4 regions of the Buttiauxella sp. AC038 genome follow, and region 3 is predicted to be linked to each of the others. Evidence: predicted binding sites of a transcription regulator. Region 3 holds the regulator's gene; each other region holds the start of a gene.
What was found. Region 3 encodes PurR, which represses purine synthesis genes. Its sites were predicted from a motif close to CANGCAAACGTTTGCNTG; they were not measured.
Positions count from the first base shown of each region.

Region 1: the regulator PurR is predicted to act here: its motif matches at 2,623-2,640, upstream of purH (bifunctional phosphoribosylaminoimidazolecarboxamide formyltransferase/IMP cyclohydrolase).
Region 2: the regulator PurR is predicted to act here: its motif matches at 1,884-1,901, upstream of pyrD (quinone-dependent dihydroorotate dehydrogenase).
Region 4: the regulator PurR is predicted to act here: its motif matches at 2,182-2,199, upstream of tusA (sulfurtransferase TusA).

Region 1 is NZ_CEEDCQ010000001.1:4,700,240-4,705,499, reverse strand. Features, by position in the region: gene purD (phosphoribosylamine--glycine ligase) at 1-897, opposite strand, end outside; gene purH (bifunctional phosphoribosylaminoimidazolecarboxamide formyltransferase/IMP cyclohydrolase) at 915-2,504, opposite strand; rRNA gene AC0IXI_RS22215 (16S ribosomal RNA) at 3,114-4,652, shown strand; tRNA gene AC0IXI_RS22210 (tRNA-Glu) at 4,742-4,817, shown strand; rRNA gene AC0IXI_RS22205 (23S ribosomal RNA) at 5,036-5,260, shown strand, end outside.
Region 2 is NZ_CEEDCQ010000001.1:3,354,644-3,359,903, reverse strand. Features, by position in the region: gene ssuD (FMNH2-dependent alkanesulfonate monooxygenase) at 1-211, opposite strand, end outside; gene AC0IXI_RS16125 (sulfonate ABC transporter substrate-binding protein) at 208-1,179, opposite strand; gene ssuE (NADPH-dependent FMN reductase) at 1,172-1,747, opposite strand; gene pyrD (quinone-dependent dihydroorotate dehydrogenase) at 1,996-3,006, shown strand; gene zapC (cell division protein ZapC) at 3,180-3,722, shown strand; gene AC0IXI_RS16105 (YcbX family protein) at 3,719-4,831, opposite strand; gene rlmKL (bifunctional 23S rRNA (guanine(2069)-N(7))-methyltransferase RlmK/23S rRNA (guanine(2445)-N(2))-methyltransferase RlmL) at 4,956-5,260, shown strand, end outside.
Region 3 is NZ_CEEDCQ010000001.1:2,272,016-2,277,275, forward strand. Features, by position in the region: gene cfa (cyclopropane fatty acyl phospholipid synthase) at 1-74, opposite strand, end outside; gene punC (purine nucleoside transporter PunC) at 370-1,563, opposite strand; gene punR (DNA-binding transcriptional activator PunR) at 1,679-2,590, shown strand; gene purR (HTH-type transcriptional repressor PurR) at 2,611-3,636, opposite strand; gene cydH (cytochrome bd-I oxidase subunit CydH) at 3,932-4,021, shown strand; gene sodB (superoxide dismutase [Fe]) at 4,074-4,655, opposite strand; gene AC0IXI_RS10825 (C40 family peptidase) at 4,848-5,260, opposite strand, start outside.
Region 4 is NZ_CEEDCQ010000001.1:171,297-176,556, forward strand. Features, by position in the region: gene AC0IXI_RS00790 (MFS transporter) at 1-787, shown strand, start outside; gene AC0IXI_RS00795 (DcrB family lipoprotein) at 788-1,345, opposite strand; gene AC0IXI_RS00800 (7-cyano-7-deazaguanine/7-aminomethyl-7-deazaguanine transporter) at 1,418-2,083, opposite strand; gene tusA (sulfurtransferase TusA) at 2,259-2,504, shown strand; gene AC0IXI_RS00810 (TRAP transporter substrate-binding protein) at 2,703-3,686, shown strand; gene AC0IXI_RS00815 (TRAP transporter small permease) at 3,721-4,230, shown strand; gene AC0IXI_RS00820 (TRAP transporter large permease) at 4,245-5,260, shown strand, end outside.

The sequences.
Region 1 (5,260 bases), 2.4 Mb from region 3:
GATTGGCTGGGTTTCAGGGTCACCAAAGCGGCAGTTAAACTCGATAACCTTCGGGTTACCTTGTTTATCGATCATCAGGCCGGCATACAGGAAACCGGTGTAGGTATTCCCTTCAGCAGCCATGCCGCGCACGGTTGGCCAGATAACCAGGTCCATTGCACGCTGGTGGACTTCATCAGTCACAACTGGGGCAGGAGAGTACGCACCCATACCGCCAGTGTTCGGGCCGGTATCTGCATCACCAACACGCTTATGATCCTGGCTGGTGGCCATCGGCAGAACGTTTTCGCCATCCACCATCACGATGAAGCTGGCCTCTTCGCCATCCAAAAACTCTTCTACCACGATGCGGTGCCCGGCGTCGCCAAAGGCGTTACCTGCCAGCATATCGTTTACCGCCGCTTCGGCATCGATCAGCGTCATCGCTACGATTACGCCTTTGCCCGCGGCCAGGCCATCGGCCTTAATGACAATCGGCGCGCCTTTTTCACGGACATAAGCCAAAGCGGGTTCGACTTCGGTGAAGTTTTGGTATTCAGCGGTCGGGATTTTATGGCGAGCCAGGAAATCCTTGCTGAAAGCTTTTGAACCTTCTAACTGCGCAGCCCCCTGAGTTGGGCCAAAGATCTTCAGGCCAGCAGCACGGAAGGTATCGACCACGCCCATCACCAGCGGCGCTTCCGGGCCGACAATCGTCAGGTCAATTTTTTCATTCTGTGCAAAGCTCAACAGGGCAGCAATGTCAGTTGGGCTAATCGCCACGTTCTGCAAAGCAGGTTCCAGAGCCGTACCGGCATTGCCGGGAGCAACAAATACCGTACGAACTAATGGTGACTGTGACGCTTTCCAGGCCAGCGCGTGTTCACGCCCGCCATTACCTATTACTAATACTTTCATTTATAGACGCTCCGGGATTAATGGCGGAAGTGGCGCATATCGGTGAAGATCATGGCGATCCCATGTTCGTCAGCAGCGGCGATCACTTCTTCATCGCGGATTGAACCACCAGGCTGGATAACACAGCTCACGCCAACTGCCGCTGCGGCATCAATACCGTCACGGAATGGGAAGAAGGCATCTGATGCCATTGCCGAGCCTTTCACTTCCAGGCCTTCATCGCTTGCCTTGATACCGGCGATTTTGGCGGAATAAACACGGCTCATCTGACCGGCGCCTATGCCGATAGTCATATTCTCGCGGGCATAGACAATGGCGTTGGACTTAACAAACTTCGCTACCTTCCAGCAGAACAATGCATCACGCAGTTCTTGCTCGGTCGGCTGGCGTTTGCTGACAACACGCAGGTCTGCGGCTGTCACCATGCCCAGATCACGATCCTGTACTAACACACCACCGTTAACTCGTTTGAAATCCAGGCCCGGAATACGCTGCTGCCACTGGCCGCAAGTCAGAACGCGAACGTTTTGCTTAGCCGCTGTGATCTTCAGAGCTTCTTCGCTGGCTGAAGGGGCAATAATCACCTCGACGAACTGGCGGGAGATAATCGCCTGCGCAGTTTCGGCATCCAGTTCACGGTTGAAAGCGATGATGCCGCCGAATGCGGAAGTCGGGTCTGTTTTATAGGCGCGGTCGTATGCATCTAATAAGGAATCGCTGACTGCCACACCACAAGGGTTGGCATGCTTCACGATAACGCAGGCAGGTTCGTTGAACTCTTTCACACATTCCAGTGCGGCATCGGTATCAGCGATGTTGTTATAAGAGAGCGCTTTGCCCTGAACCTGAGTTGCCGTAGCGACAGAAGCTTCTTTAATTTCTTCTTCTATATAGAAGGCTGCTTGCTGGTGGCTGTTTTCACCGTAACGCATATCCTGCTTCTTAATGAAGTTCAGGTTCAACGTACGAGGGAAGCGACCTGAAGGATCTTTGCTTTCGCCATGATAGGCAGGAACCATGCTACCAAAGTAGTTGGCGATCATGCTGTCGTAAGCGGCGGTGTGTTCGAATGCTTTGATCGCCAAATCGAAACGTGTCTCGAGCGTCAGAGATCCTTCATTAGCATCCAGCTCGCTAATAATCGCTTCGTAGTCACTGCTCTTTACTACGATTGCCACATCTTTGTGGTTCTTCGCAGCGGAGCGCACCATGGTTGGGCCGCCGATATCAATATTCTCTACCGCATCTTCCAGAGAGCAGCCTTCGCGGGCAACAGTCTGTGCGAACGGGTAGAGGTTGACGACAACCATATCAATTGGGGAGATAGCGTGTTGTTCCATGATCGCATCATCCTGGCCGCGACGACCCAGAATGCCACCGTGTACTTTTGGATGCAGAGTTTTGACGCGTCCATCCATCATCTCCGGGAAACCGGTGTAGTCAGAGACTTCGGTTACCGGCAGGCCAGCTTTAGCCAGCAGATGAGCGGTTCCGCCAGTGGACAGCAGCTCCACGCCACGTTGGGAGAGCGCCTGGGCGAATTCGACGATACCGGCTTTGTCAGAAACACTGAGCAGAGCGCGGCGTACAGGGCGACGTTGTTGCATGGTTTGATCCCTTAGCTTTGGTTCGCATATAGAAGAGCGTTAGCTGAATTTTAGCAATTTTCCCTAAAACTCAGCTAACGCCCCAAAACGGGGCGTCCATTTATTGCGGGTGCATTGTAGCGAAAACGTTTGCGTCACGCTCGCAAAATTTAGGACTTCATCACGAATGTGGATAACTTTGTGTGTAACTGCGTATAAGGCGGGGTTTTGCTGGGGATTGCAGCAGTCAGTCAAATTAACGCATATTTAGGCTTGCAGCCTCCGGATAACTCCCTATAATGCGCCTCCATCGACACGGAACATGTGAACAACATCACAGAGTAACGGCGGCGATGAGAGTCAAATATCCTGAAATTAAGGGTTGACTCTGAAAGAGGAAAGCGTAATATACGCCACCTCGAGTTAGCAAGCGAAAGCGCCTAACTCACTGCTCTTTAACAATTTATCAGACAATCTGTGTGGGCACTCGCAGGATTGATATCTCAAGTACCTTCGGGTACAAAAAAATATCAAGTCTTGAAGAGTGACCAAGCAGTAATTCATTTAGTTGAATTATTACGAAAGTTAATTTTTGAGCACCGCTTCACGAGTTGAAGCAAATCAAGCTTTTAATTGAAGAGTTTGATCATGGCTCAGATTGAACGCTGGCGGCAGGCCTAACACATGCAAGTCGAGCGGTAGCACAGGGAGCTTGCTCCTGGGTGACGAGCGGCGGACGGGTGAGTAATGTCTGGGAAACTGCCTGATGGAGGGGGATAACTACTGGAAACGGTAGCTAATACCGCATAACGTCTTCGGACCAAAGAGGGGGACCTTCGGGCCTCTTGCCATCAGATGTGCCCAGATGGGATTAGCTAGTAGGTGAGGTAATGGCTCACCTAGGCGACGATCCCTAGCTGGTCTGAGAGGATGACCAGCCACACTGGAACTGAGACACGGTCCAGACTCCTACGGGAGGCAGCAGTGGGGAATATTGCACAATGGGCGCAAGCCTGATGCAGCCATGCCGCGTGTATGAAGAAGGCCTTCGGGTTGTAAAGTACTTTCAGCGAGGAGGAAGGCATTGTGGTTAATAACCGCAGTGATTGACGTTACTCGCAGAAGAAGCACCGGCTAACTCCGTGCCAGCAGCCGCGGTAATACGGAGGGTGCAAGCGTTAATCGGAATTACTGGGCGTAAAGCGCACGCAGGCGGTTTGTCAAGTCGGATGTGAAATCCCCGGGCTCAACCTGGGAACTGCATTCGAAACTGGCAAGCTAGAGTCTTGTAGAGGGGGTAGAATTCCAGGTGTAGCGGTGAAATGCGTAGAGATCTGGAGGAATACCGGTGGCGAAGGCGGCCCCCTGGACAAAGACTGACGCTCAGGTGCGAAAGCGTGGGGAGCAAACAGGATTAGATACCCTGGTAGTCCACGCCGTAAACGATGTCGACTTGGAGGTTGTTCCCTTGAGGAGTGGCTTCCGGAGCTAACGCGTTAAGTCGACCGCCTGGGGAGTACGGCCGCAAGGTTAAAACTCAAATGAATTGACGGGGGCCCGCACAAGCGGTGGAGCATGTGGTTTAATTCGATGCAACGCGAAGAACCTTACCTACTCTTGACATCCACAGAATTCGGCAGAGATGCCTTAGTGCCTTCGGGAACTGTGAGACAGGTGCTGCATGGCTGTCGTCAGCTCGTGTTGTGAAATGTTGGGTTAAGTCCCGCAACGAGCGCAACCCTTATCCTTTGTTGCCAGCGGTTCGGCCGGGAACTCAAAGGAGACTGCCAGTGATAAACTGGAGGAAGGTGGGGATGACGTCAAGTCATCATGGCCCTTACGAGTAGGGCTACACACGTGCTACAATGGCGCATACAAAGAGAAGCGACCTCGCGAGAGCAAGCGGACCTCATAAAGTGCGTCGTAGTCCGGATCGGAGTCTGCAACTCGACTCCGTGAAGTCGGAATCGCTAGTAATCGTAGATCAGAATGCTACGGTGAATACGTTCCCGGGCCTTGTACACACCGCCCGTCACACCATGGGAGTGGGTTGCAAAAGAAGTAGGTAGCTTAACCTTCGGGAGGGCGCTTACCACTTTGTGATTCATGACTGGGGTGAAGTCGTAACAAGGTAACCGTAGGGGAACCTGCGGTTGGATCACCTCCTTACCTAAAAGATACGAACTTGCGTAGTGCTCACACAGATTGTCTGATAGAAGTAAATGAGCAAGCGATATCCTGTTATCAGGATTATTCGTGTCCCCATCGTCTAGAGGCCTAGGACACTGCCCTTTCACGGCTGTAACAGGGGTTCGAATCCCCTTGGGGACGCCATCTCCGATAATGTGTGAAAGACATTATCACCGAATATCTCAAAACTGACTTTCGAGTCACGTTTGAGATATTGCTCTTTAAAAATCCGGAACAAGCTGAAAATTGAAACGACATGTCGTCTCATTCCTCCGTAATAAGGAATGGGAATACGATATGTTCGAGTCTCTCAAATTTTCACAACATACGAGTGTGTCTTACGAGACATCTTCGGGTTGTGAGGTTAAGCGACTAAGCGTACACGGTGGATGCCCTGGCAGTCAGAGGCGATGAAGGACGTGCTAATCTGCGATAAGCGTCGGTAAGGTGATATGAACCGTTATAACCGACGATTTCCGAATGGGGAAACCCAGTGCAATTCGTTGCACTATCGTTAAGTGAATACATAGCTTAACGAAGCGAACCGAGGGAACTGAAACATCTAAGTACCTCGAGGAAAAGAAATC
Region 2 (5,260 bases), 1.1 Mb from region 3:
GCTGCGTCACGGGAATCATAGATGCGGCAACCAGCCAGGCGTCTTCACAAGAGCGGCCTGTTGGGATGAGTACGCCGGTAAAGCCAAGTCTGTCCGCAGCCTGCGCAATCTGTTGCAGGTACCCGTGGTCAACCGGGCGCGCTGCATCATTGCTGCCTAAGTAGTGGCCATCGCCATGGGTAGGTAAGAACCAGAACATATTTAAACTCATGACTTGTTTCCTTGTGTTGAGGGCTGCCAGATGCGGGTGCGAATATCGACTTTTTTAGGCACTAAATGGTTGTCATAAAACAGATCTGCGGTTTGCTGCTGTTTTGCCGCAGTCTCGGCACTGACAGGTGTAATCACTGTTGGGGGGCGGTGATCGAAATAGGTGGCAATCACGTTTTCCGGCAGCCCCATGGTTTTTGCCAGCAGCGCAACGCTTGCATCGCGTTGGCTACGGGTTAACGCATCGGCGTCGCTAAATGTTTTCAGAACGTGTTGCAGGAACGGACCGTTTTGTTCGGCATAAGGGCGTGAAGCAAGATAGAAAGAACCCGTCTGATTCAGCTCGCTGCCGTCGGTTAACACGCGCACGCCGCCGTTTAACAAGACTGCAGAATAGTAGGGGTCCCAAATTGCCCAGGCATCAACGTTGCCCTGCTGGAATGCGGCACGCGCATCCGCTGGCGTTAAATAAGCAGGCTGGACATCGGTAAATTTCAGCCCAGCTTTTTGCAGCGCTCGTAGCACCAGGTTGTGGGAGCTGGAACCTTTCTGGAAAGCAATTTTGTGCCCTTTAAGGTCCGCCACGGTTTTTATTGGGCTGTTTTCCGGCACCAGAATCACTTCGGCTTTTGGTTTTGCCGGCTCAGACCCGACATACACCAGATCGGCGCCCGCAGCCTGCGCGAAGATTGGCGGAATATCGCCGGTGCTGCCGAGATCGATACTGCCGATGTTCAGCGCTTCGAGCATTTGCGGGCCCGCCGGGAATTCAATCCACTGGAATTTTGTGTTTGGATACTCTTTTTCCAGCAGCTGGTGGCTTTTCGCCAGCACCATGCTGACCGAGCCTTTTTGATAACCAATACGTAGCTGCTCAGGCCCAGTATCAGCCGCGTGAAGTGTAGCGCTCAGGCTTAATGTTCCTGCGAGTGCAAGCCACGGAGCGGTTCGTTTCAGAAAGTTAAACATGAGCAACTCCTTGCGTCTTAAAAGGGGAGGAGACAATGAAATCCCGGCGGTGCAGAGCCTGCCAGAAGGTTTCTAGCGAGTTATCGAGGCGTTGTTGTAAGTTGTTGCTGAACACCGGTTTGTGCTGGTAATCCGCTATCTGGCTGTCATCAGCAAACACGCCATGCAGGATTTCCTGAGCTTTTAGCGCATTAAGGACAGGCTTTAATGCGTAATCGACTGCCAGCATGTGCGCCACCGTGCCACCAGTGGCTAAAGGCAGAACGACTTTCTTATCCAGTGCACGTTCAGGCAGCAGGTCGAGCAGCGTTTTCAGCGCGCCAGAAAATGAAGCTTTATAAACAGGTGTTGCGATGATCACGCCATCGGCTTGCTGCAATTGCTCAATGAGCGCTAAAAGAGCCGGACTATCGAAACGTGCGTACAGCAAATCTTCAGGCGCGAAATTCTGTAGATGCCAGTGACACACCTCGATATCCAGAGCGCTCAGTTTTTCGCGGGCATATTCCAGCAGTGCACTAGAACGGGATGGGAAGCGCGGGCTTCCAGCAAGGGTAATCACACGCATATCGTTTCCTTATAACTAATTGTTTGCTTTTAGATAACATTGATAACAATTGACTGTGATATTCGCGCAGAACTCTTATTCCACTAAATAATTTATCTGGAAAAGAATTGCTAAAAAACGCATAACAACAGGACGTAAGGGAAACGATTGCGCTGATTCAGCCTTTTTTGTCACAGGTCAATTCCATTCAATGACGTTATCGACGATAATACGGCCCCGGTTTGCATACCGGGAATCCAGGAGAGTTCATGTACTACCCCTTCGTTCGTAAAGCCCTATTCAAGCTCGATCCAGAGCGCGCTCATGAAGTGACATTCCAGCAATTGCGTCGTGTATCAGGTACACCTCTCGAATGGCTGGTGCGGCAAAATGTGCCGTCGAAACCTGTCACTTGTATGGGATTGACCTTTAAGAACCCATTAGGCCTGGCTGCAGGTCTGGACAAAAATGGTGAGTGCATAGATGCGTTGGGTGCAATGGGCTTTGGCTCCATTGAAATTGGCACGGTAACGCCTCGCCCACAGCCTGGAAATGACAAGCCAAGAATCTTTCGTCTTGTAGAGGCTGAAGGATTAATTAACCGTATGGGTTTCAATAACCACGGTGTTGATAACTTGGTTGAGAATGTCAAAAAATCCCATTTTGATGGGGTTCTTGGCATCAATATTGGTAAGAATAAAGACACTCCAGTTGAACAAGGCAAAGATGACTATTTGATCTGCATGGATAAAATTTATCCGTACGCGGGTTATATAGCGATTAATATTTCATCACCAAATACCCCTGGATTACGCACGCTGCAATACGGCGATGCGCTGGATGATCTGTTATCTGCAATCAAAAATAAGCAGCAAGCGCTTCAGGAATTGCATCATAAATATGTACCTGTGGCGGTGAAGATCGCGCCGGATCTTTCTGAAGAGGAATTGATCCAGGTAGCTGATAGTTTGGTACGCCATAATATTGATGGGGTAATTGCGACCAATACGACATTGGATCGCAGCCTGGTTCAGGGCATGAAATATTGCGATGAAATGGGTGGCTTAAGTGGCCGTCCGGTTCAGTTAAAAAGCACAGAAATTATTCGCCGCTTGTCGCAAGAATTAAATGGTCGCTTGCCGATTATTGGCGTTGGCGGTATTGATTCATTGATTGCCGCACGCGAGAAGATGGCAGCGGGTGCCTCTTTAGTACAAATATATTCCGGGTTCATATTTAAAGGCCCACCTCTGATTAAAGAAATTATTTCAGGTTTGTAATCTCTGAATGTTTTACTTTCGGACAACCGGGGCTTTATTTTGAGTCCCGGTTGTTTTATATTCCGTCATTGTTGCTAATTTGAACATATTGGTCTTTTATTAATGTGTTCATTTACGAAGCGGTGATAAGGATATTTCTAATCGCAGGTATATGGGGATAAGGGCAAATAATTATGCGGATTAAACCGGACGATAATTGGCGTTGGTATTATGATGAGGAGCATGATCGTATGATGCTCGATTTAGCCAATGGCATGCTTTTCCGTTCCCGTTTCCCTCGTAAAATGCTTACTCCCGATGCCTTTGAAAACACTGGGTTTTGTGTTGATGATGCAGCTCTATTTTTCTCTTTCGAAGAAAAATGTCGTGATCTCATATTAAGCAAAGAGCAGCGCGCTGAACTGGTATTAAATGCACTCGTAGCGATTCGTTATCTCAAGCCGCAGATGCCAAAAAGCTGGCACTTTCTCTCTCATGGGGAATGCTGGCAGCCAATACCTGGCGATGCAGCCTGTGTGTGGTTAAGCGACGATATGCAGCAGGTGAATCTGCTGGTGGTAGAAACAGGTGATAACGCTGCACTTTGTTTATTAGCGCAGCCAGGCTTGCAACTTGCTGGCCGTACCATGCAGCTCGGTGATGCGATTAAAGTAATGAATGACAGATTAAGGCCGCAACCAACAAGTCTCGCCCTTAACCTTGATCAGGCAGTTTAGTTTCCCGCTAACTCTACATCTCCTGCAGGAATACAACTACAGCAAAGGATTGTGCCATCATCATTGATAGCATTTTTCTTCAACGCTTTGACTTCCCCACTGACTAACTTTATCCGGCAGCTGCCGCAAATCCCGGCCCGACAAGAATAGGGCAGGCGAATTCCTTGTTGTTCGAGTTGTTCTAGTAAAATTTGTTGGTTGTTACCGCGAAATTGTTGGCCCTGCCAGTCAATCGCCACCATGCTTTCTTGCTGCTCTAAAGGCTCAAGAGTTTCTTCGGTCACTCCTGCGCCATAAACTTTCGCAGGTTTTGTCGCCAGTACTTCGAGTTCATCACCCACACGAATCACACCGCTATTGCGGGCAATCAGATTTTGGCCGAAATCGACATCACCATTATCCAGTGCGGTCCGGAATTTTTGTAATGTCGCGAGAGGTTCACCGCTCGGGTGTTTGCGGCCACGCTCCGGGCTGACGGTGGTGAAAATACAGCGGCTACAAGGTTTGGCGACATCAAATGTTACGCCGCCAATCCGTACTACTTGCCAGCTATCTTCGTCCCAGGCTTGTGCGCCGGTGACTACAATATTCGGGCGAAATTGTGTCATTTTTACACTCGCCGGGCAGCGATTTTGCAAATCGCGCAGCGATGCTTCATTTGCCAGCAAGAATGGGAAACCGTCGGCAAAAGAGAGTGGTACCTCTTCATGACGTTTAACGCGGCGCGTTAAATTTTCACCCAGCCAGCGCAGTTGTACCGGGCGTGAGAAAAAACCACTCAGCCATTGGTTGATATCATCGGGAGCAATTTGCGCGGTGAAATGGTTTCCCCAGACTTCCGTTGGCGCGGCCTCAGGCCGGAAATCGCTAAAGCGTATTGTGGCGGAACTGCCGTCTGGCGCGCTCAAAAATAGACCATCGTGAATAATGGCCGGAGTAAATAGCACCATCTGCGGGAACTGGCGTGCGGTAATAAAAGTGCCGTCAGGTTCTGTCACCATAAAGATGCGGTCAAAAGCTAAACCGCTGGTAGTTGCCTGAGCATGGGAGAGCGCAAGGCCGCGCATCGATTTCACCGGGTGAATATAAAGCTGAGATAGGGTGATCATGATACGCACGCGCTCCTTGCATAAATGAAGAAAAAGAGAATATAAGAGGCCAACTTTATGACATGCGTGGCGGATTGGCTATAATGCGCCACAATTTTCTTTTTATACCTGATTAAGTGACGATATGAATTCTCTGTTTGCCAGTACGGCGCGTGGGCTTGAAGAGCTATTAAAAACTGAACTGGAGGGCCTTGGTGCGCAAGCATGCCAGGTGGTTCAGGGCGGCGTACATTACCAGGGGGACTCACGTCTGCTCTATCAAAGCTTGATGTGGAGCCGTCTTGCGTCCCGCATTTTGCTGCCATTAAATGAATGCAGTGTTTATAGCGACCTGGATTTATATCTGGGCGTACAGACCATCGACTGGCCTGCATTGTTTGGCTCGGATGCCACATTTGCAGTGCATTTCAGTGGTCTGAATGACGTTAT
Region 3 (5,260 bases):
GTGAGCATATCGTTCACAATCCGATACCACGGGTTATTTCTTATTCTGACTTCTTCTATACACGATGAACTCATAGCTTCTCCATCACCAATGTGAAAGGAACCTTAAAACAGCGTAGACGCTATTTTGGGCATGTGAGAAATGTCACGGAAAATTCCGTGTGCCTGATATCCGACGTAGAACAGAGAAAGGGGGCTTGGCGCCCCAAAAACAGCTGTAAAACAAAAACGGGAGCCAAGAGGCTCCCGTTTTAATTTGATTATTATGGTGTTATTTGTTGAGCCGTTTATGAGTATAGGCTCGCTTAAGCGGTGATTCAATCACATATTCTTAGCAAGCTAATCATGTTGAGGCTGAGCAATTTTAATCTTAATGTGCATCCGATTCAGCCGGTTGCCAGACTTCGGCATTTTTACGACGCTGAAGCAGATAACCCAGCATGGCCAGAACAATTGTTACCAGCATGACACTGGTGGTAGTCAGCAGTGGTGTAGCGACCAACCACGACACCATCAAACTTGCCAGGAAGCACAGGCCCAATTGCAGCGTGTTTTGCAGCGCAGCGGCTTTACCTGTGGCTTGTGGGAAAGGCAACAGTGCAGAAGCAACAACGATTGGGTAAATCGCCCCGTTGGCAATCGCCATGATACAGAATGGGATGAGCAGCATGGTCAGGTTTGCGTGTCCACTTATCGATACCGCCCAGGTGCCGAAAACACTCAACGTATATAACGCAAGCAACCACGGCAGCATTTGCTTGCCTTGCCATTTTTGCAGTGCGCTACGGCAGCCATAACCACCAATCAGGAAGGCGATAGTTTGCGGCACATAGCTCAGGCCAATTGCCGCCGGGCTGTAACCCATATCGTTCAGAATAAACGGAGAACCGGTCAGCCAGGCAAAGAAGCTGGCAGAGCAAGCTGCGTAAATCAACACGTTGCCGCTATAAACACGAGAGCGCAGTAACGACATAAAGCTGACTTTATTGTCTTCTGTTTGCGGGTGATGCTGGGTACGTGGTTTCAGACGCAGAGTTGGGATCATCAGCACCAGGGTGATTGCAAACAGGGTGGCGAAGATCGCCTGCCAGTCGAAGTGCACCAAAATCCAGCTACCGAGCAGCGGTGCCAGTGCCGGAGACAAGCCAACCAGCGGCATAATCGTGGCGAAAATACGATTTGCGCGGTTTGCCGGGTAGTAATCGGTCACCAGTGCCTGCCAGCTTACTGCGGCAGAACAAACACCAACGGCCTGAACGAAGCGCAGCACCAGCAGAGCGGTGGCACTTTCTACCCACAACATTCCAATACAACCGACGGCGAACAGACTCAGACCGGCCAGCAAAACTGGTTTACGTCCGAAATGGTCTGACAGCGGCCCCCACATTAACTGGGCAAACGCAAAGCCCGCAAGGAACAGGCTCAGGCTCGCACTAACGGCGGAGGCATCGGTCTGTAAATCTTGCTGAATGGCAGCGAAAGCAGGCAGATACATGTCTGTGGCAAGGAAGCCCAGAACACTTAATCCAGCCAGCCAGATAAGAAATCCTTTTGATGGTTGCATAATTTTCTCTTGTTTTATCTTGCAGGTTGATCGCCGCGAGAGTGTACGGAGTGCAAATAGGCTTGTGAAACGCTAATATTTGTAGGTTGCATTCAAAAATTTTGTGAGCAGAGAAATGTGGTCAGAATATTCGCTGGAAGTGATAGATGCGGTAGCGCGCAATGGCAGCTTCAGTGGTGCAGCACAAGAGCTGCACCGCGTTCCGTCAGCTATCAGCTATACGGTACGGCAACTTGAAGATTGGTTAGCGGTTCCGTTATTCGAACGTCGCCATCGGGATGTTGAATTAACCCCCGCAGGCGTCTTTTTCCTGAAAGAAGGCCGCTCTGTTATCAAAAAAATGATGACGACACGGCAGCAGTGTCAACAGATCGCAAATGGATGGCGCGGGCACCTGGCTATCGCAGTTGATAACATCGTTAAACCTGAACGAACGCGTCAGTTGGTGTTGGATTTTTATCGTCATTTTCCGGATATCGAACTGCGTATATTCCAGGAAGTGTTTAACGGCGTGTGGGATGCGCTGGCTGATGGGCGAGTTGAAGTCGCGATTGGTGCGACACAAGCTATTCCTGTCGGGGGGCGTTATGCGTTCCGCGATATGGGGACGTTGAGTTGGCGCTGTGTGGTGTCATCAAATCACCCACTGGCACAGCAGGGCGGAACCTTAAGTGATGATGATCTGCGAGCCTGGCCGTCGTTAGTACTGGAAGATACCTCCCGTTCGCTACCGAAGCGTATTACCTGGCTTTTGGATAACCAGCGTCGAGTTGTGGTTCCAGACTGGGAATCTGGCTCTGATTGTCTTAGCGCGGGTTTATGTATTGGTATGGTGCCATTGCATATAGCAAAGCCGTGGTTGGCTTCAGGGCAGTGGAGTGAGCTGACGCTCGATAACCCGTTCCCGGACGCGGCATGTTGCCTGACATGGCGGCAAAATGATGCTTCGCCAGCTCTGGCCTGGCTGCTGGAGTATTTAGGGGATAGCGAGACGATGAATCAGGAGTGGTTGCAAGAGCCTGCTTAGGCAGGCTCCTTTGACTGTTTTTAGCGGCGGTAATCGCGGAATGGGCCATCTGCCACTGAACGGCGTTCAATCAGGCGCGGATGTACTTCAATTGATTGCGACTCTTCGCGTTTATTGACGATTCTATCCAGCAGCATATTGAAAGCTGTTTCACCCAGCGAGTCCTTCGGCTGGTGAATGGTGGTCAATGCCGGTGTGAAATAACGAGCGTTACGCACGTTGTCATAACCGATAATGGAAATATCCTGCGGTACGCGTAAACCCATTTCATCAGCAGCACAAATTGCGCCCATCGCCATAATGTCGCCGCCGCAGAATACTGCGGTAGGGCGCTGAGACTGACCGATAATCTGCTGCATGGCGCGGTAGCCTGACTCAGGTTCAAAGTCACCTTGCACAATCCAGTTCTCAGGAATAGCGATCCCAGCTTCTTCCAGCGCCTTCATAAAACCAGCATGGCGGCCGCCACCGGTATTACGCTCCATTTGGCCAGGGATTGCACCAATTTCGCGGTGACCACGTTCAATCAAATAACGTCCAGCCAGATAGCCACCGTGGAAGGCATTATCGACAACGGAGTCGGTGAAATCTGCGCGGGCTTCGCCCCAGTCCATCACAACCATTGGGATGTGACGATACTCTTCAAGCATAGTCAGTAATGATTCCGGATATTCAGAGCACATCACCAGCAGCCCATCGACGCGCTTTTGCGCCATCATGGATAAATAGGCGCGCTGTTTTTCGAAATTATTGTGCGCATTACCCAAAATCAGGGTGTAGCCTTTTTCAAAGCAGCTATTTTCGACAGCTTCGATTATCTCGGCAAAATAGGGTGCTTCGCTAGAAGTAGCTAGCAAACCAATCGTTTTGGTGTGATTAACTTTCAAGCTACGCGCGACGGCGCTCGGCGAATAGTGCAATTGTTTGATTGCCGCCCAGACCGCGTTACGTGTTTCTTCCGCCACAAAACGGGTCTTGTTAATCACATGTGATACGGTTGTAGTGGAAACGTTTGCGAGCTTCGCTACGTCCTTGATTGTCGCCATTAAATTTCACTCCGGGCCATATCGTAAACCCCTGATAACCAATGTGTTAAACGTTTGCGTACGCCAACTCCTGAGGCAACGTTAAGGTTGCAGGTATGCCGGGATTGCGACATAAAACGGGAGGAGGGCGTTGAATAGATGGTACGCAATAAATTAGCGTGGGATTTTGGCCTATCCAGGAGAAAAGTGAAAGAGGGAAAAGCGATATCAGGTTAAAACCAGGGGGATTTTTATGTCTGATTGTGGGAAAATCAAGCCGACACACCGATTGTAGGGTAATAAAAGGAGTTTGCTAATGAGTACCGATCTGAAATTTTCAATCATGACCACGGTTGTTGTTTTGGCACTGATTGTGTGTGGCGCGTTAACCGCCGTACTGCACTGATACATCGCTCTGATTAAAATGGGCCGCAATCGCGGCCCATATATTTTAGGTTTTATGCTGCCAGATTCTTAGCAACAAACTCCCAGTTCACCAACGCCCAGAAATGCTCAAGATAGCCAGCACGAGCATTGCGGTAGTCGATGTAGTACGCATGTTCCCACACATCCACAGTCAATAACGGTGTTGCCGCTGTTGTTAGTGGGGTACCCGCGTTTGAGGTAGAGACAATCGCCAGAGCGCCATCTTCTTGTTTGACAAGCCAGGTCCAGCCAGCGCCAAAGTTTTTAATAGCTGCATCAGTGAACTGCTGTTTAAACTCAGCAAAGCTACCAAACGACTTATTAATGGCTTCCAGAAGCTCTCCAGTTGGTTCACCGCCAGCATTTGGTGCCAGGCAATTCCAGTAGAAGGTGTGGTTCCAAACCTGTGCTGCGTTGTTAAACACGCCGCCTTCGGAAGTACGAACGATCTCTTCGAGATTTTTACCTTCAAACGCAGTGCCCTTAACCAGATTGTTCAGGTTAGTGACATAGGTTTGATGGTGTTTACCGTAATGGTATTCCAGAGTTTCGGCGGAGATATGCGGTGCTAAAGCATCTTTTGCATATGGTAGTGCAGGTAGTTCGAACGACATTGCTGACTCCTTATTACCCTTCATACTTCGAGCTGCATCTTTGTTGGCTGCGATGCAACTCGAATTATTTTGGGTATCTATTGTTAAACATCACTTTTAGTGCGGGTTTAGGGTAACAAATTGAAAGGATAAGCAAAAGAGGGAACTCACCTGCCCAAGGAAGGGCAGGCGCAGGTTTTCGATAAATAGAGTTTAACGAATTGTTTTAGGGGTCATAACGCGTTTGGCACCGACATAGTGGCGCTGCCAGTAGTCTTCGCTTAGTGAGGTTATCTGGATATCTTGTCCGGTACGCGGTGACTGAATAAATTTACCGTTGCCCACGTACACGCCAACATGGTCAGCGGTGCCCCGACCTTGGGTGCGGAAGAAGACCAAATCACCAGTTTCAAGCTCCCCACGATCTACAGATGAGGCATCACGCAGGTGATACATCTCGTTAGCGGTACGAGGAATACGGAACTTCACTAAATCTTTGTATGCGTAGTAAACCAGACCGCTGCAATCGAAACCGGTAACCGGCGAGGTGCCACCCCAACGATACGGTTTGCCTATCTGGCCCATCAATTTGTTCATTGCCGTTTTTTGTGCTTTTTGCACACGGA
Region 4 (5,260 bases), 2.1 Mb from region 3:
CATTGGGCGGGTCATCTCCTGGAACGGGATTGTAACGTACGGCGCGATGGCGATGGGTGCACCGCTGGGCGTGTTGTTCTATCACCTTGGCGGGCTGAAATTACTCGCAGGAATCATTATGGCGGTGGCGTTGGTCGCCGTGCTGCTGGCATTGCCACGCCCGACGGTGAAAGCCAGTAAAGGCAATCCGTTGCCGTTTCGCGCGGTGCTGGGGCGCGTCTGGCCTTATGGTATGGCGCTCGCACTGGCTTCTGCGGGTTTTGGCGTGATCGCAACTTTCATCACGCTGTTTTACGACGCCAAAGGCTGGGACGGTGCGGCCTTTGCGTTAACACTCTTTAGCTGCGCGTTTGTTGGCACTCGCTTACTTTTCCCGAATGGTATTAACCGGCTTGGCGGCTTGAATGTGGCGATGATTTGCTTCTCAGTCGAGATTTTCGGCTTGCTGCTGGTGGGCTTTGCGGGCGAACCCTGGATGGCAAAAGTGGGAACTTTCCTGACGGGCGCGGGCTTCTCTTTGGTGTTCCCGGCGCTGGGTGTGGTCGCTGTGAAAATGGTGCCGCAACAAAACCAGGGAAGTGCGCTTGCGACCTACACCGTGTTTATGGATTTATCGCTGGGGATTACCGGGCCATTAGCTGGGTTCGTGATGGCATATGCGGGTGTTTCGGTGATTTATCTGGCAGCGGCGATGCTGGTTTGCATTGCGCTGCTGATGGCCTGGCAGTTAAAAAAACGGCCCCCGGTTGAGCAACCGGAGGCCGTATCATCATCACAGCAACAATAGTTATTTGATGGTGATGGTATTAATGATGTTCTCAGCGGCAGTTTGCGCCAGTTGCTGATTATCCGCAGGCAACGTTATCTGCATAGTTAACAGCTGGTTATCTACTTTACCCAGGATAACAGATGAGTAAGCTGTCTGGCCTTTTGCAGAGATAATGCTGTCTAACTGTTGCAGCGTATGGCCTTTAATCTCGATAGATTTGTTGGTCACGACTTGCAGCTGTGGGTCACGAGCACGTTGTTGTTCTTCAAGACGTTTTGTCAAAGCTGCCAAATCGTCAGGCGTATTGTCACCGACAATCACAATGACCGCTTTCTGACCAGTAGCATCAGAATATACGTGCATGTTGTTTGCCTGAGTGCCCAATTTACCGCTCTGGTCGGTCATATCGGCGGGCAGTACAAAGCTAATTTTGCCGTCCAGCAAGCTAACCGGCTGGCCAGCTGCGCTGCTTTCCGCCGCTGCATCCGTTTTGGCCGTTTTGCTATCACTGTTATCGCAAGCGGCCAGGCCTAATACCAGCAGGCCAATACCGACATATTTTACCAGGTTACCCATGACTTCTTCCTTTACGTTAGCAAGCCTTTGCGGCCGATCTCATCATCTTATCACAAGATAATTCAACCACCGTCAACCCGGCTGTAACGCCGAATTTTCAGACTTATCTGCCAGACGTTTCAACAACATATTCAGCAAAACGCCGTACATCGGCAGGAAGAATACAATGCTGATTAGCACTTTAAAGCAGTAATCTACGATGGCGATTTCGACCCAATGCTGCGCCATAAAGGCATCCGGACTGCGCCAGAAAGCAATAAAGAAGAAGGAAAGCGTGTCGCTGATATTCCCGAACAGCGTGGATGCCGTTGGCGCAAGCCACCAGTACTGGCTTTGGCGCAGGCGGTTAAACACGTGCACATCCAGAATCTGCCCCAACGCGTACGCCATAAAGCTTGCGACAGCGATACGGGCGACGAACAGGTTGAAGTGCAGCAATGCTTCGAACCCTTGCCAGGTGCCCATGTAAAACAGTGCAGAAATGGCGTACGAAATAATTAGCGCGGGCAGCATCACGGCAAAAATTATGCGTCGTGCCAGAGGTGCACCAAAAATGCGTACCGTCAGGTCGGTTGCGAGGAAGATAAACGGAAAGCTAAACGCGCCCCATGTGGTATGGAAACCAAAAACCGAGACCGGTAATTGCACCAGATAGTTACTGGAGGTGATCACCAGCAAATGGAATAGCGATAGCCAAAACAGCGCTTTAGTGCGCTGAGTAGAATTGAACTGCGTCATTTTGTAGCCTTTTTAGTGGTGGGGTGAGGGAACCCAATACGCTTTTTAAAGCGGGGGCGATGATACTGCTTTAGTCCCGCTTTGCAATGGTTAATTTTAACGCAATCGTTCACGTGACTTGCACGAGAATCTTCCCGGCGTAAACTATCGCGGTTTGTTAAATTCGAGACCGATGATGACCGATCTTTTTTCTAATCCTGACCACACTCTTGATGCCCTGGGCCTACGCTGCCCGGAACCCGTCATGATGGTACGCAAAACAGTGCGCAATATGCAGGCTGGCGAAACCCTGCTGGTGATTGCTGATGACCCAGCCACTACGCGTGATATCCCTGGATTTTGCATTTTCATGGAACACGAACTGCTTGCTAAGCAAGTGGAATCATTACCTTACCAATACCTGTTGCGTAAAGGCCAGTAACGCCGCGCCAGCCCTTTGCTCCCCGCTTTGGGCTTCTGAACCCTCTTTGCATCTCTTATGAACCCCAATTTCATTTTTTGTCGCTTTTTGTGAAGTGCTTCACCCACGCTTTTCTCCACGTAGTCTAATTTTTAAACGACAAATTAAAACATTGTTTTACTTCCTACCTCACATTTCTACCTCTGCTGGAGCGACACAATGAAGAAGACCTTTCTGCCTGCTTTTGCTGGTTTATGTCTGTCTACCGCGTCAGTTCTGTTTGCACATTCTGCTATCGCGCAAGTGATTAAAGCTGCCGACGTTCACCCGGAAGGGTATCCGAACGTGGTTGCGGTTCAGCACATGGGCGAAAAACTCAAACAAGAAACCAACGGTGATTTAGAAATTAAAGTGTTCCCAAGCGGCGTGCTTGGCGATGAAAAACAGATGATTGAACAGGCGCAAATGGGGGCTATCGATATCATTCGCGTTTCGATGGCACCGGTTGCGGCAATCCTGCCAGATGTTGAAGTTTTTACCCTGCCTTACGTGTTCCGCGATGAAGACCATATGCACAAAGTGATCGATGGCGATTTAGGGAAAGAGATTGGCGACAAGCTGACTAACAACCCGAAATCCCGCCTGGTCTTCCTCGGCTGGATGGACTCCGGTACACGTAACCTGATCACTAAAAACCCGGTGGTGAAGCCTGAAGATCTCAAAGGCATGAAAATCCGCGTTCAGGGTAGTCCGGTAGCACTCGCAACACTTAAAGACATGGGCGCCAACTCGGTCGCCATGGGGGTGAGCGAAGTGTATAGCGGGATGCAAACCGGCGTTATCGACGGTGCTGAAAACAACCCGCCGACGTTTATTGCCCACAACTACATGCCAGTTGCCAAAAATTACACCTTGAGCGGCCACTTCATCACGCCAGAAATGCTGCTTTATTCCAAAGTGAAGTGGGACAAATTAACGCCTGACCAGCAGCAAAAAATCCTTACCCTGGCGCGTGCTGCACAAATGGAACAGCGTGAACTGTGGAATGCTTACAACAAACAAGCGCTGGAAAAAATGAAAGCCGGTGGCGTTCAGTTCCATGAAATCGACAAAGCCTGGTTTGTGAAAGCGACTGAGCCGGTTCGTAAAGAGTATGGCGATAAGCACCAGGACCTGATGAAAGCTATTGCTGACGTTAAGTAACTATTGTCGCTAACGCATTTGTGGAGGGCATCTTATGTCCCAACGCTACTCAGACTTGATGGATAAAGTTTATTTGCTGGCGATGGTTATTGCCGGGCTGTCTCTTTTGGTGATGACCATCATTATACCGATTGGGATTTTCTCTCGTTACGTTCTGAACCGTGGGGAATCCTGGCCGGAACCGGTAGCAATAATCTGCATGGTGACCTTCACGTTCATCGGCGCGGCAGTCAGTTACCGCGCCGGTTCACACATTGCGGTGAATATGCTGACAGACCGCCTGCCGCTGGCGGCGCAGACCTTTTGCGCACGTATCGTCGATTTGCTGATGCTGCTCATCTCACTGGTGATGTTCTATTACAGCTTCTATCTGTGTGCCGATTTATGGGAACAGCCTGTTGCCGAATTCCCGGTTCTCACTTCCGGTCAAACCTACCTCCCGCTGCCTGTCGGCGCGATTTTAATGATTCTGTTTGTTGTCGAGCGACTGCTGTACGGCTCTCAAGAGAACCGCCCAATCGTATTGCTGGGTAATCACGGTTAAGACCAGGGGATAACATGGACGCATTTATATTATTAGCCACACTAGCGGTGCTGCTTGCAGTGGGAATGCCCGTGGCCTTTGCCGTTGGGCTAAGCGCCATCGTGGGTGCGTTATGGATAGATTTGCCGCTGGAAGCGATCATGATTCAAATCACCAGTGGGGTGAATAAATTTACCCTGTTGGCGATCCCGTTCTTTATTCTGGCGGGGGCGATTATGGCGGAAGGGGGAATTGCCCGTCGCCTGGTGAACTTTGCGTATATTTTCGTTGGCTTTATTCGCGGCGGTTTATCGCTGGTGAATATCGTGGCGTCCACTTTCTTTGGCGCGATTTCCGGATCGTCCGTGGCGGATACTGCGTCCATTGGCAGCGTGATGATCCCGGAAATGGAGGCAAAAGGTTATCCACGCGAATATGCTGCTGCGGTTACAGCGAGTGGATCGGTACAGGCGATTTTGATCCCGCCAAGCCATAACTCGGTGATTTACTCGTTAGCTGCAGGCGGCACTGTTTCTATCGCAACGTTGTTCATTGCGGGCGTATTACCAGGGTTACTGCTCGGGGTCAGCTTGATGGTGATGTGCCTAGGGTTTGCCCATAAGCGCGGTTACCCGAAAGGTGAACGCATTCCCTTCAAGCAAGCGGTGAAGATTTTCTTCGATGCACTTTGGGGCCTGATGACGGTGGTAATCATCCTCGGTGGGATTTTGACCGGGGTATTTACCGCAACCGAATCGGCGGCTGTCGCCTGCGTTTGGGCGTTCTTCGTGACCATGTTTATCTACCGTGACTATAAATGGAACGAACTGCCAAAGCTGATGTTCCGCACCGTAAAAACAGTCTCTATCGTTATGATTCTGATTGGTTTTGCGGCAGCATTTGGCGCGGTCATGACTTACATGCAACTGCCGTCACGCATCACCGAATTCTTCACGTCGCTGTCAGACAACAAGTACGTCATTCTGATGTACCTCAACGTCATGCTGCTGCTGATTGGCACCCTGATGGACATGGCGCCGATTATCCTGAT